One region of the Photobacterium sp. GB-36 genome, then DNA from elsewhere that is predicted to be linked to it. Evidence: predicted binding sites of a transcription regulator. Region 1 holds the regulator's gene; the other holds the start of a gene.
The links. Region 1 encodes CRP, which controls carbon source genes, mostly activating them, when cyclic AMP is high. Its sites were predicted from a motif close to TGTGANNNNNNTCACA; they were not measured.
Positions count from the first base shown of each region.

Region 2: the regulator CRP is predicted to act here: its motif matches at 1,527-1,542, upstream of typA (translational GTPase TypA).

Region 1 is NZ_PYNY01000008.1:13,798-21,377, reverse strand. Features, by position in the region: gene astD (succinylglutamate-semialdehyde dehydrogenase) at 1-595, shown strand, start outside; gene C9J46_RS09545 (DUF1338 domain-containing protein) at 640-1,428, shown strand; gene C9J46_RS09540 (hypothetical protein) at 1,483-1,665, opposite strand; gene crp (cAMP-activated global transcriptional regulator CRP) at 1,855-2,487, opposite strand; gene C9J46_RS09530 (OsmC family protein) at 2,867-3,271, shown strand; gene C9J46_RS09525 (phosphoribulokinase) at 3,341-4,210, opposite strand; gene C9J46_RS09520 (YheU family protein) at 4,392-4,607, opposite strand; gene C9J46_RS09515 (hydrolase) at 4,668-5,639, opposite strand; gene C9J46_RS09510 (PLP-dependent aminotransferase family protein) at 5,652-7,055, opposite strand; gene C9J46_RS09505 (LysE family translocator) at 7,234-7,580, shown strand, end outside.
Region 2 is NZ_PYNY01000017.1:30,656-38,235, forward strand. Features, by position in the region: gene typA (translational GTPase TypA) at 1-1,423, opposite strand, end outside; gene glnA (glutamate--ammonia ligase) at 2,000-3,409, shown strand; gene C9J46_RS14705 (DUF4124 domain-containing protein) at 3,556-4,137, shown strand; gene glnL (nitrogen regulation protein NR(II)) at 4,264-5,313, shown strand; gene glnG (nitrogen regulation protein NR(I)) at 5,334-6,749, shown strand; gene add (adenosine deaminase) at 6,867-7,580, shown strand, end outside.

The DNA.
Region 1 (7,580 bases):
GGGTAGCGAAGGGGATGCGTTGTTGGCAGCTTTAGTGGAAGCAACCAAAGCGATTGTGGTCGATGGACCATTTGCCGAGCCTGCGCCGTTTATGGGGCCTCAAATCTCCCGTCAAGCCGCAGACAATATTGTGCAAACTCAACGACAATTAGTATCGCTTGGTGGCGAAGTATTGGTAGAGGCAAAGCGCGGACAGGGGGCGGTGGTTACACCTGGGATCGTTGATGTTACGAATATCGAAAATTTACCCGATGAAGAATACTTTGGCCCATTATTGCAGGTAGTGCGTTATCAAGATCTTGCTCAAGCTGTGTGTCTTGCGAACGACACCCGTTATGGCTTATCAGCCGGGCTTGTATCAACCGATGATAGTGAATGGCAATATTTTATTGATCATATTCGCGCGGGGATTGTAAATCGTAATCGCCAGTTAACGGGAGCGAGTGGAGATGCACCGTTTGGTGGCCCAGGAGCATCTGGTAATTTACGCCCAAGTGCTTACTACGCTGCTGATTATTGTGCTTACCCAATGGCATCAATGGAAGGTGAGGCAACATGCTTACCTGAGCAGTTATCTCCGGGTATTTCACTCTGAGACTAATAGGTTCACTGTATTACTTACAGTAAGGATTGTGCAGCATGGAACAATTATTTACCGCGTTATGGCAAGATTATACTCAGCGATTATGCCCTTCAGCGCTGAATATTCGGCAATTACTTACCGAAGATGCGCCACTTAGAAATGATCATATTGCGTTGCGTACCTTTGCACTACCTAAATGTGGTTTAGCAAGATTAGCGGCTCCATTTATTGCGGTAGGTTATAAACCCAAAGGTCGATATCATTTCAAAGCGAAAAAGTTATATGCAGAGCACTTTGAACATCCCGATCCTTCTGCGCCTAAAGTATTTATTAGTGAACTGCAATTAGGATTATGTTCAACAGAGTTACAAACAGAAGTACGTCAGCTTGTCGATCAAGTTGATGATGCTTATTTTGCTGATCCTGCTTTTCTTTCTCAAGGTAAACCATGGCAATTAAGCCGTGATAGTTATCAGTTTTTAAATGCAGAAAGTGAATATGCAGGGTGGGTGGCAGCGCATGGTTTTGGTGCTAATCATTTTACTGTTGATATTAATCAGCTTGAGCAATTTAATGAAATTTCTGAAGTGAACCATTTTCTCGAATCAAGTGGTTTTGACATTAATCAGGCGGGAGGTGCGGTAAAAGGCGATCCTACTGTGATGTTAGAGCAATCAGCAACCATGGCTGATAAAGTCATGGTCACGTTTTCTGATGGTGAGATGTTGGTCTCTGGCGGATTTTATGAGTTTGCTAAACGTTATTTACAGCCAGATGGTGAGATTTATACCGGATTTGTAGAAGCTTCGGCAGATAAGATCTTTGAAAGTACTTATAACTCTTGAACAGTGTAAACAATGCAATAAAAAGCAGCCAATTGGCTGCTTTTTTTAAATCTGTTAATTATCGAGGGGAGATCCCCAAATACCACTGTCTTCAACAGGACAGCGACGTAAACCTGTTTGCTGTTCTAAATAACAACGACGGTCACTAAAGCCTGTCATCTCAATAGTTGTAGGTTGAGGAGCGATAGCGCCAGGTACAGTGGTGTAGCTATTCGGGGCAAAACGTTCAATATCCATATAAAAACCAAAAAAAGATGAAGTCCATTCATTGCTTGAATTTAGCATTTAATTTGAGCAATACAAGTTAATTAATGGCATTAATGACACACTTTTTAAAGGTATTTATGGGGTGGATTATTAATCAATAAGAAATAAAAAAGCCGCAACAGTGTGCGGCTTTTTTCGTACGGTTAAAGACGTTAAAAATTAACGCGTACCGTAAACAACAATCGTCTTACCGTGAGCAGAGATTAGATTCTGCTCTTCAAGCATTTTTAGAATACGACCCACTGTTTCACGAGAACAGCCAACAATTTGACCGATTTCTTGACGAGTGATCTTAATCTGCATGCCATCAGGGTGCGTCATTGCATCTGGTTGTTTTGCAAGATTTAGCAATGTCTGTGCGATACGACCTGTAACATCTAAGAATGCCAAATCACCTACTTTCTGGCTTGTCACTTGTAGGCGACTTGCCATTTGAGCAGATAAGCGCATCAGAATATCAGGGTTAACCTGAATTAACTGACGGAATTTTTTGAATGAAATTTCTGCTACTTCACAAGGACTTTTCGCACGAACCCAAGCAGTACGCTCTTGATCTTCTTCGAATAAGCCAAGCTCACCAATAAAGTCACCTTGGTTTAGGTAAGAAAGGATCATTTCCTTACCTTCTTCATCCTTGATTAGTACAGCAACAGAACCCTTCACAATGTAGTACAACGTTTCTGCTTTCTCACCTGCGTGGATCAGCGTACTTTTCGATGGGTACTTGTGAATATGACAATGGGAAAGAAACCACTCTAAAGTTGGATCTGTTTGCGGTTTACCTGGAACCATATTACTAACTTCCTCTGCATTTGTTGCCCAACAGCATTGGTTTCTTTTCTAACTTTTATCACGAGAAAAAAAACTGCCTACTGATAGGGTATCCATTCAGCCGCTGGGCTGCAAGCTAACTTGAATAAGTTAGAGTGTATCCTTTTTCTGCGCCTTTTTCTTGATATTGATCTAGTAGATTCGTTCATTTCATATGGATAACTGTGCACAGGATCACAATGCGGCGAGATAATTTTAAGTGGTGCGATAAGTAATGATTATTACGACGATTTTTAGAGAGGAAAAAAGTTGTTATTAAGGCGGAGAATTAGGATTTACATTCATTATTTAATCAATAAGACTAGAGACAATTATTGGGCGTTTGAATAAGGATTAAGCGATGCAGTCCCGAGTAAAATGGGTAGAAGATATGACTTTTTTAGGTCAATCTAGCTCCGGTCATAGTGTAGTCATGGATGGTAATGGAGGGGATAAAGCTCCAAGTCCAATGGAATTGGTATTAATGGCGGCGGGAGGGTGTAGCTCAGTAGATGTTGTCAGTGGTTTACAATCCCAAGCGCAAAATATTGTGGGTTGTGAGGTTCTTATTTCAGCTGAGCGTCGAGAGCAAGCGCCACGTTTATTTACCGCAGCCAATTTGCATTTTATTGTTTCAGGTTTTGATTTAAATGAAACCTTAGTGGCTAACACCATTGCTGATTCTTTAGAGAAATATTGCTCTGTATGCTTGATGATTGGTGAAAAGGTTAAGTTGACTCATTCGTATGAAATCATCACTGCTTAATAATGATTGAGATGAAAAAGGTTGGTGTTTGTGCCAACCTTTTTTCTATTTATTTTCGTTTGTGCAAACTTAACTGATTTTCCCTGTATTAATCAGTTTCTCGATAAGGGGGCGCATGATCAATTCCATTGCAAAACTCATTTTTCCACCAGGGACGACAAGCGTGTTATGACGTGACATAAATGAGCCTTGGATCATGGAAAGTAAATACGGAAAATCGACATTATTTAAACCGCGAAATCGGATCACAACAAAGCTTTCATCTAAGCTTGGGATCCCTTTGGCACTCACCGGGTTTGAGGTATCAACGGTTGGTACACGTTGAAAGTTGATATGTGTGCGTGAAAATTGCGGAGTTAAATAATTTAAGTAATCGTCCATGGAGCGAACGATTGACTCCATCACCGCTTCGCGAGAGTGCCCTCGATCTCTCGTGTCACGAACAATTTTTTGGATCCACTCCAAGTTAACAATGGGTACCATGCCAATAAGAAGATCAACATGCTGTGCGACATGGATCTCGCCATCGACAACCCCACCATGTAAGCCTTCATAAAAGAGTAAATCAGTGTTTTCTGCTAACTGTTGCCACGGAGTAAACGTTCCGGGCATTTGGTTGTAGGGTACGGCTTCGTCAAATGTGTGTAGATAACGGCGAAAGCGGCCAGTGCCATCTTCACCATATTGTTTGAAAAATTGCTCTAATTGGGCAAAGTCATTGGCTTCTGAGCCAAAATAGCTGATATGTCGACCTTGCTCTTTAGCTTTGCGGATCTCAGTGTCCATTTCAGGGCGGGTATAGCGATGGAAGCTATCGCCTTCTAGCCATGCCGCATTAATGTTCATCATATTGAACATCTTTCGGAATGCTTCAGAAGTCGTCGTGGTTCCTGCTCCTGATGAACCAGTAACTGCAATAATAGGATGTTTTGCAGACATGACTAACCTTGTCGTTGTTGATTATCGAAAGATAAATGAGAAAGCAGGCAATAATAAAATTACCTGATCGGGCAACAATGCTACTACAAGTTAACAGGGATGTCGGGATTGAAAAGTGAAACTGCTAGCGGAGGCAAGTTTTGAGTCGTAACTCTCTGGGCACGACTCACATTAATAAAACTTATTGCAACTGATTGCGTAATTTTATGTCGACAGATTCATGCAATTCAGAAAATACAATCACAGCATCACCGGATTTCAGTTGCTGCATCACGTAATTCACTTTGTTTTCTAAGCTCATTTCAACTTCACCGTAATCAGTGCCTTCACGTAGCACAAATTGTTCAATCAGGTTAGTCAGTGTTTCTGGGGCGATATCTTGCCAAGGAATGATCATTTTATATCTCGTCGACTGCGTTACTGATACGCGCAGTATATGATAAAAATATCACTAGCCCTATTGAGGAGTGGTGAGTTTGGTTTTAAACCATGTTGGAACGCTGTGTTCGAGCCAAAACGTCGGTTTAAAAATAGAACCACTAACGAACCCAACATGGCCACCTTTTTCATATAAGTTGTAGTCGATATTACTCGGCAATGGTTGTGATGGGATCACCGATTCGGTCATGAACGGATCGTCTTTGGCATGGATAATCCGCAGTGGTGTACTGATCAAGTTGAGCTGTTGAAGGCCACTACAACGTTGATAATAATCGTCAGCATCAATAAAACCATGGAGAGGAGCGGTAATGTGCTGATCAAATTGCCATACCGTATTTATCGCAGCTAATTGCTGGTGGGTGATGGGCATTTTATCTTGATGAAGTGTTATTCGTTTTGCCATTGTGCGCTTCATCGAGTTGAGTAGATATTGCTGATAGATCTTAGAAAAACCTTGTTGAATACGTGCCGAGCATGAGGCTAAATTTAATGGGGGAGACACCGCTTGAGCGGCAACGAGATCACTGTCGTCACCATATTTTGCAAGATAGTTAATCAGCATATTACCGCCAAGGGATACTCCCACTGCGATAAAAGGCCGTAGGGGGAATTGCTCACGTAACCATGTAATGAAAAAGCGTGCATCACTGACTTCACCTGAGTGATAACCTCTAGGTTGACGGTTTAGCTCACCGCTGCAGCCTCTAAAATGCATCATAACCCCAAGCCAACCTTGTTGTTTTGCAGCATATAATAGTCCATTGGCATACGGACTATGGAAGCTGCCTTCTAAACCATGGAATAGGATCATTAATGGTTTGCTATCGTCTGTAGGAGCTTCTGTCCAAGCGAGATCAAGAAAGTCATCATCAGGCGTGGTCAGTCGTTGCGTCACAGGTGTGAATAGTGGCTGGCGACGAACAAATCGCGGTAATAAGGTTTGAATGTGTGGATTTTGTAACCCTGATGCTGGCGTAAATTGAGACATGAATATCCTCTGTTACAGCGAAAAATGGGATAAAGGGGGGTGGCGTAATAACTCGGCAATGGTTTTTAAGCCAAAGATCAATTGCTGTTGGTTTAGCGGTGAGCTAATGGCGAGCCGTACTGCTGGTTGAATATGATTACCTCTAGGAGTAAATAATTCTGCTGATTTAACTATGACTCCACGGGCTGTTGTTGCCGCCATAAAATCACTTAAGCGCCAGTCTTCTGGTAATTGCAGCCAAACATGAAAACTATAAGTCTGGGTTGTAATGGCAAACTCACCAAGGTATTGCTGTACCAATAATTGCCGTTGTTGTATTTCAGTACGAACGGTCGTTAATACCCGATCGGCATCACCTTGAACAATTAATTCACAAGCGATAGCAGAGAGCAGTGGGCTGATCATTAAGCTGTGGTTATAGAGTGCTGCACTTAGATGTTGCTGCCACTGTTTCGGCACTTGGATGTAACCTAAGCGAAGTCCTGGTGCGAGGCATTTTGATAACCCTCCGATGTGGATTACATGTTCAGGTGCTAGGTTGATTAAAGGCGGTGGCGGTGAGGGCGGCAGTAATCCGTTGACGTCATCTTCCGCAATTAACACATTATGCTCACGACACACGCTAATCACTTCTTCACGACGAGAGAGCGGCATTGTTACCGAAGTTGGGTTTTGCTGGGTTGGTGTTAAATATATTAGCCGTGGTTGGTAGAGTTCACAGGCCGATGCGAGACTGGCAGGGATCACCCCATCTTCATCCATCTCAACACTTTTTAGGGTAATACCATGTTGACGAGCAAGGGTTAGAAAGCCGGGGTAGCAAAAGTGTTCGACTAACACGGTATCACCAGCACGACAGAAAATACTCAGCAATAATTCCGCAGCATGTTGTGCGCCTGAGGTGAAATACATCTGCTCTGATGAAACATTAATGCCTTTTTGATTTAACCATTGGCAAACGATATGACGATGATTATCGATCCCTTGTGGTGGCTGATACAACATCATGTCATTTAATTGCGAGGGATTAGCACTAATTTTTGCCATCGCTTTGCTTATCATCTCACTGCGATCAAATCGCGGAGGAATGTTATAGCCGAAATTACATTCTTCAGTCTGTAACTCTTCTAATTGATAGATCCAGTGATGGTTTTTATTGTTATCACAGACATACGTCCCAGCCCCAATACGTGCTTCGACAAGATGACGTCGTTCCGCTTCTGCATAAGCACGTGTCACTGTACCGACGGTAACCTGTAATTGATCGGCAAGTGCGCGGTGTGTGGGGAGTTTCTCCCCAATTGCGATGTCACCTTGCTCGATAGCTCGTGCAATTCCATCTGCAATTTGACGATAAAGTGGTTCTTTAGTTTTAGCGATAAGTTGGATATTTAATAACTTTTTCTCGATTGTCATGGTGACAATAAATCCTTTGATCTTAATAACTTCCCTTGTTAGGTTAAATTGTGCGCACAAAACAACCGTATTGCCAGAGATTTTTTATGTTGTCGCGAAATAACTAAAATTGTATCGGTACAATTTCGTGGGAGATGATCTGGATAGTTTTATTTCTATCGTTTATTAAGGAAAGTGTGTGGAAGGATCAACAATCATCTCAGTTATTTTATTTGCCATATTAATGACAGGCACGCCGGGGCCTAACAATATGATGGTGACCGCCTCTGGAGCAAACTTTGGTTATTGGCGTAGTGTTCCGCATATTACGGGGATCAGTGTGGGTATGGCGAGCATGATCAGTTTACTGGCGGCAGGGCTCGGCATTATTTTTGAACGTTATCCTATGGTTCACGAGGTATTAAAAGTTGTTGGGTGTGCGTACTTATTGTATTTAGCATGGAAAATAGCCACCGCTGGCAGCATGAGTAAAACAGAGCAAACAGTGAAGGCGAAACCGATGAGTGTATTCTCTGCTGCTCTGTT
Region 2 (7,580 bases), on a different contig from region 1:
GATCAAACGTATGGTAAAGAAGACCTGAACCTGAAGTCAGTGTCATGAACTCAGTTTGGAAACCGATAAGACCACGAGAAGGCATCATGAAGTCCATGCGAACACGGCCTTTACCATCTGGTGCCATATCAGTTAGCTCACCTTTACGAAGACCGATATTTTCCATGATACCGCCTTGGTGCTCTTCCACCACGTCGATTGTCACAGTTTCAAACGGTTCCATTAGCTGGCCGTCTTCTTCTTTGATGATAACTTCTGGACGTGATACTGCTAGCTCGTAGCCTTCACGACGCATATTTTCGATCAGGATAGATAGGTGAAGTTCACCACGGCCTGATACGCGGAATTTATCTGGGTCAGCTGTTTCTTCAACACGTAGTGCAACGTTGTGTACTAGTTCTTTTTGAAGACGCTCTAGGATGTTACGTGAAGTAACGAACTTACCTTCTTTACCAGCAAACGGAGAGTTGTTTACTTGGAAAGTCATAGTAACTGTTGGCTCATCAACAGAAAGAGGCGTTAGCGCTTCAACACAGTTCTGATCACAAATAGTGTCAGAAATCTTAAGCTCGCCAAGACCTGTGATTGCAATGATGTCGCCCGCTTTCGCTTCTTCAACTTCATGACGCTCAAGACCTAGGTAACCTAGAACTGTACCTACTTTACCGTTACGCTTAGAACCGTCAGCACTTACGATAGTGACTTGTTGGTTAGCTTTCACTGTACCACGAGTAATACGCGCAACACCGATAACACCAACGTAAGAGCTGTAATCTAGCTGAGAGATTTGCATCTGTAGTGGGCCATCAACATCTACTGAAGGCGCTGCAACGTTATCAACGATAGATTGGAACAATGGTTCCATGTTCTCGCCAGTTTCGCCTTCTTCTAGTGTTGCCCAACCGTTTAGTGCTGATGCGTAAACCACTTGGAAGTCTAGTTGTTCGTCAGTTGCACCAAGGTTATCGAATAGGTCAAATACTTGATCCATAACCCACTCAGGACGTGCACCTGGACGGTCAATCTTGTTGATAACAACGATTGGCTTAAGACCGTATGCAAACGCTTTTTGCGTTACGAAACGAGTTTGAGGCATCGGGCCGTCAACTGCATCAACGATAAGCAATACAGAGTCAACCATAGACATGATACGCTCTACTTCACCACCGAAATCGGCGTGTCCAGGGGTATCTACGATGTTGATGCGGTAGTCATTCCAGTTGATTGCTGTGTTCTTAGCAAGAATGGTAATGCCACGCTCTTTCTCGATATCGTTAGAATCCATCACACGTTCTTCGGCTTCGCCGCGACCCTCTAACGTGCCAGACTGCTGTAGAAGTTTATCAACCAAGGTAGTTTTACCATGGTCAACGTGAGCAATAATTGCGATATTTCTTAATTTATCGATCGATTGATTAGACATTAGTTTCACATTCACTCAGAACATGCAGCATCTTCACTAGAGGCTACTTGATTAAAAAAACGGCTCATAATTTAACAGATTTTACGCCAAAACCCACGAAATATGTGATTTATATCACCAGCTTTTTTATGACCATGCTCTAGAGCCGCATTTTTACTCGCTTTTTGGCCTGATTTTATTTTTTTGAACCCTTCTATTCAGACCATAAATCCCCACTTAACCCTGTTTTCTCACTCCCTACGGATAAAAACATCATTAGAGGTACACAGTTCTCCTTTAATAATAAAAACTCTTTTTTAAGGAGATTATGAATTGACAATAATTTTTAACATCGCGATAGTAAGCATGTTCTATTATTGTTAATGACACATTGCCGCACCAAAATGGTGCACCAATGCATCAAGATAGTGCAAAAATGGATTAATTAAGCTTTAGCAATGCGTAAAAACCGCATTCTTAAAGCTTTTAAAAATTGGCATGGTTTTCGCTTAAGAACATTCAGAACTGCTCATTCTCAGAAATGAGCAACACTAGATTTGCGGCCATGCCCTTATATAACACCGGAGGTTACTCAAGATGTCAGTAGAAAACGTACTAGCGCTGATCCAGGAAAATGAAGTTAAGTTTATTGACCTACGTTTTACCGATACAAAAGGTAAAGAACAGCATATCTCGATCCCATCTCATCAAATTGATGCTGATTTCTTCGAAGAAGGTAAAATGTTTGATGGCTCTTCAGTTGCAGGTTGGAAGGGTATCAACGAATCAGACATGGTAATGATGCCTGACGCATCAAGCGCGGTACTAGACCCATTCACTGAAGACGCTACGCTAAATATCCGTTGTGATATTTTAGAGCCAGCAACAATGCAAGGTTACGACCGTGATCCTCGCTCTATCGCGAAGCGTGCAGAAGAGTTCATGCGTTCAACAGGTATCGCAGACACTGTTCTTATCGGCCCTGAGCCAGAATTCTTCCTATTTGACGATGTTAAGTTTAACACTGACATGTCTGGCTCTTTCTTCAAAATTGATGACGTAGAAGCTGCATGGAATACCGGTTCTGATTTCGAAGGCGGTAACAAAGGTCACCGTCCAGGTGTTAAAGGCGGTTACTTCCCAGTAGCACCTGTTGATTCATCACAAGACATCCGTTCTGCTATGTGTTTAATCATGGAAGAAATGGGTCTAGTTGTTGAAGCTCACCACCACGAAGTAGCAACAGCAGGTCAAAACGAAATCGCAACACGTTTCAACACGCTAACAACAAAAGCGGATGAAATTCAGATCTACAAGTATGTTGTTCATAACGTTGCACACGCATTCGGTAAAACAGCAACCTTTATGCCTAAGCCACTAGTAGGTGATAACGGTTCTGGTATGCACGTTCACCAATCACTAGCAAAAGATGGTGTAAACCTATTCTCTGGTGATAAGTACGGCGGCCTTTCTGAAATGGCACTTTACTACATCGGTGGTATCATCAAGCATGCGCGTGCAATCAACGCATTTGCTAACCCTGCTACGAACTCATACAAGCGTCTAGTTCCAGGCTTTGAAGCTCCAGTAATGCTAGCTTACTCTGCGCGTAACCGTTCAGCGTCTATCCGTATTCCTGTAGTACCAAGCCCTAAAGCACGTCGTATCGAAGTACGTTTCGGTGATCCAGCGGCTAACCCATACCTAGCATTTGCTGCAATGCTAATGGCTGGCCTTGACGGTATCCAGAACAAGATCCACCCAGGCGAAGCGATGGATAAAGACTTGTACGACCTACCAGCAGAAGAAGCAGCTGAAATCCCAACAGTTGCAGAATCGCTACAAGGCGCATTACAAGCACTAAGCGACGACCGTGAGTTCCTAACGTCTGGCGGCGTATTCTCTGATGACTTCATCGATTCTTACATCGCACTGAAATCTCAAGACGTTGAGAAAGTAAACATGACAACTCACCCACTAGAGTTTGAACTTTACTACTCTGTTTAAGTAATCACTTAATTACTAAACATTAAATACTTAGGCCTGCTTCACAAGCAGGCCTTTTTGATCTTGTTGTCACCCGCAAACCAACGACAATAATGAATCTTATTCACGACCACTCTTGTTCGTGCAAACAAACTTGGAGTTAACGGATGAAACTCTCTCGTTTTTTTAATCTACTCAGCCCAATTTTTATTACCCTAATATGGACCGCTGCGAGTTCAGCCCAAGCCTCTACCATCTACTCATGGACAGATGAAAATGGCGTGGTGCACTTTACCGATCAACCTCAAACCCCCGATGCCACTGCTTACCCTTTAAGCGTGACAGAAGTCAGTGGCAATATTGAACAAACCGCAGATACTATTGACACTCAAACCACTGATATTACCGTGGTAGAAGAGCCAGCAAAAACCATTACAACCGTCAGTTTAGTTTCGCCTATGCATGAGCAAACCATCCGCAATAACGAAGGTATCATCAATATTCATGCGGTCACCAACAGCAAACTTAACAATCAAACCCAAGCACAATTAGTATTAGATGGCGTGGTGAAAGGCGAGCCTCAAACGGAACTCACTTGGACATTAGATAACATTGATCGTGGCAGCCACCAATTACAAATTCAACTAGTTAAAGGCGGCAAGGTTATTGCATCGTCAGACAGTATTACCGTTTATCTGCATCGAGCCACAGTGAAGGCGAACAAGCCAATGCCAGTACAGCCTCGCTAATCCACAGTTTCACCAATTAACAGTGCCCGATCAGCAATAAACAGGTTACACTCAGATGCACCAATTTGGTGCATTTGACCTAAATAAGCCTATTGATGGTTTAGGTAATCAACAAGGATGCTGATTGTGACTACCGCTTTTACCCCTATAATTATTGATAACCTTGTTACTGCAATCATTTTACTGGATGAGCACTTAACGATTCGTTATGTCAATCCTGCCGCAGAACAACTGTTATCGTCGAGTAAGCGCCGTTTGCTGGGCATTACGTTACCAGAGTTATTACAGTATTCATCTCTTGATCTCGATTTAATCGCAGCCACACTGCAAAGTGGTCAAGGCCTAGCTGATAGCGATGTCGCTTTTGTGATTGATGAACAGCGTCAACTTCTCAGCTTGAATGCCAGCCCTATTTCGTGGCAAAAAAATCTTTTCGTGATGCTGGAGCTTAAACCTATCGATCAACAACGTCGTATTAGCCAAGAGCTCTCTCAATTAGCTCAGCAGCAAGCAGCGAAAGAATTAGTGCGAGGGTTAGCTCATGAGATAAAAAACCCACTAGGTGGCTTAAGAGGCGCTGCACAGCTACTTGAAAAAGCACTACCCGACCCTAGTTATGTCGAATATACCCAAATGATTATTGAGCAAGCCGACCGATTACGTAATTTGGTCGATAGGTTATTAGGCCCGCAACGGCCAGGCATCAGAAAGACCGATAATATTCATCTCGTATTAGAAAAAGTACGTCAGCTGGTCATACTGGAAAACGACAATAACCTTGTGATTGAGCGCGACTACGATCCAAGTCTGCCCGAGATTGAAATGGATACCGAACAACTCGAGCAAGCCTTACTCAACATTGTCAGTAACGCCGCTCATGTTCTAAAAAAACAAAATGGCGGGATCATTAAACTCAAAACTCGCACAGCCCATCAAGCCTTGATCCAAGGCAAATACGCCCGTATCGCCGCGAAAATTGAAATTATCGATAATGGTCCGGGGATCCCAGCAGAAATCCAAGACACCTTATTCTATCCAATGGTAACCGGTAATGCTGATGGCACAGGGTTAGGGCTATCGATCTCGCAAAACTTAATAGACCAACATAACGGCAAAATTGAAGTGATTAGCTGGCCAGGACACACCAACTTTACGATCTATTTACCAATACAATAATAACGATAGGAGAGTAACGTATGAGCAAAGGATTAATTTGGGTTGTCGATGACGACAGCTCTATTCGCTGGGTAATGGAAAAGACACTTATAACAGCAGGCATGAAGTGTGAAACCTTTGCCAATGCCGATAGTGTACTTGAAGCGCTAGAGCGTAATGTCCCTGATGTATTGGTCTCTGATATTAAAATGCCGGGAACAGATGGCTTAACGTTACTAAAACTCTTACAACAAGATTACCCACTATTACCGGTGATAATCATGACGGCACATTCAGACTTAGATGCCGCTGTGAACGCCTATCAACGTGGGGCATTTGAATATCTCCCTAAGCCATTTGATATTGATGAAGCCGTAAGTTTGGTTGAGCGTGCGGTTAGTCATAGCCAAGAGCAGAAACGTCAACAGCAACCAGAAACAGAAATAAAAGCAGTACCTGAAATTATCGGTGAAGCCCCTGCTATGCAGGAAGTTTTCCGTGCTATTGGTCGCCTTTCTCGCTCATCCATCTCGGTGTTAATTAACGGCGAATCTGGCACAGGTAAAGAGCTTGTCGCTCACGCTTTACATCGCCATAGCCCACGCAGTAAAAATGCTTTTATTGCCCTGAATATGGCCGCTATTCCCAAAGACTTGATTGAATCAGAACTGTTTGGGCATGAGAAAGGCGCATTTACTGGCGCCAACAGTGTTCGTCAGGGGCGATTTGAGCAAGCCAACGGCGGAACACTGTTTCTCGATGAAATCGGTGATATGCCATTAGATATTCAAACCCGTTTACTGCGTGTCTTAGCGGATGGGCAGTTTTATCGTGTCGGTGGACACTCTCCCGTTAACGTCGATGTCCGTATTATTGCAGCAACGCACCAAAACCTAGAGCGTCTTGTCGCAAGTGGTGATTTTCGTGAGGATTTGTTTCACCGCTTAAACGTTATTCGGGTGCATTTACCGTCTCTAAAAGATCGTCGCCAAGATATCCCTCAACTGGCGCGCCACTTCCTGCAACGCGCGTCCAACGAGTTAGGGGTCGAAGTCAAAACCCTGCACCCTGACACGACCGAACAACTAGCAGCACTGGATTGGCCGGGTAATGTTCGCCAACTAGAAAATATTTGTCGCTGGCTTACTGTCATGGCCAGCAGCAGTGAGGTTTTACCTAGCGATCTCCCCCCTGAGTTACTGGAAAATAATCAAACCACTTTATCAACTCAGCAAGAGAATCAACATTGGCAACAAGGCCTACAACAATGGGCAAAGCAAGAATTGCAGCAAGGTAATGAAAACCTATTAGCAGAAGCCCTACCTGAGTTTGAAAAAATCTTACTCGAGACGGCGCTACAACATAGCCACGGTCATAAACAAGAAGCGGCTCGATTATTAGGTTGGGGAAGAAATACCCTTACCAGAAAACTCAAAGAGCTAGGTATTAACGACTAATCATCGCTATATAATATCGAGTAGCAGGTGAAGGCGATCACATTTAGCTGCAACGATTATGTTCACGTTATACACTTTGCTTATACTTAACGCTCAGTTTTCATCGGAATAATCATAATGATCAACAAGCATCTTCCTTTAACGGATCTACACCGTCACCTTGATGGCAACATTCGCCCTCAAACTATCCTAGAACTTGGCCAGCAATTTAATATGGCGCTACCAGGCCATGATCTAGAAAGTTTACGCCCACACGTTCAGATCGTTGAAGCTGAACCTAGTCTTGTAGCCTTTTTGTCAAAGCTAGACTGGGGGGTTGCAGTATTAGGCGATCTCGATGCTTGTCGTCGTGTCGCTTATGAAAACGTTGAAGATGCCTTGCATGCACAAATTGATTATGCCGAACTACGTTTCTCACCTTACTACATGGCAATGAAGCACAACTTGCCGATCGCAGGTGTGGTTGAAGCCATTATTGATGGAGTAGAAGCTGGTTGTCGTGACTTTGGTATCAAAGCGAACTTAATCGGTATAATGAGTCGCACCTTTGGTGTTGAGGCTTGTCAGCAAGAGCTTGATGGCTTACTAGCCCACAAAGATAAATTGGTCGCTATTGATTTAGCCGGTGATGAATTAGGTCAGCCTGGCGCGCAATTTAACCCACACTTTAAACAAGTTCGTGATGCAGGTTTACGTGTAACCGTTCATGCTGGTGAAGCAGCCGGCTCTGAAAGTATGTGGCAAGCCATTAATGAGCTAGGCGCGGTACGTATTGGTCACGGTGTAAAGGCAATTCAAGATCCAAAACTGATGGATTATCTAGCAGAGCAT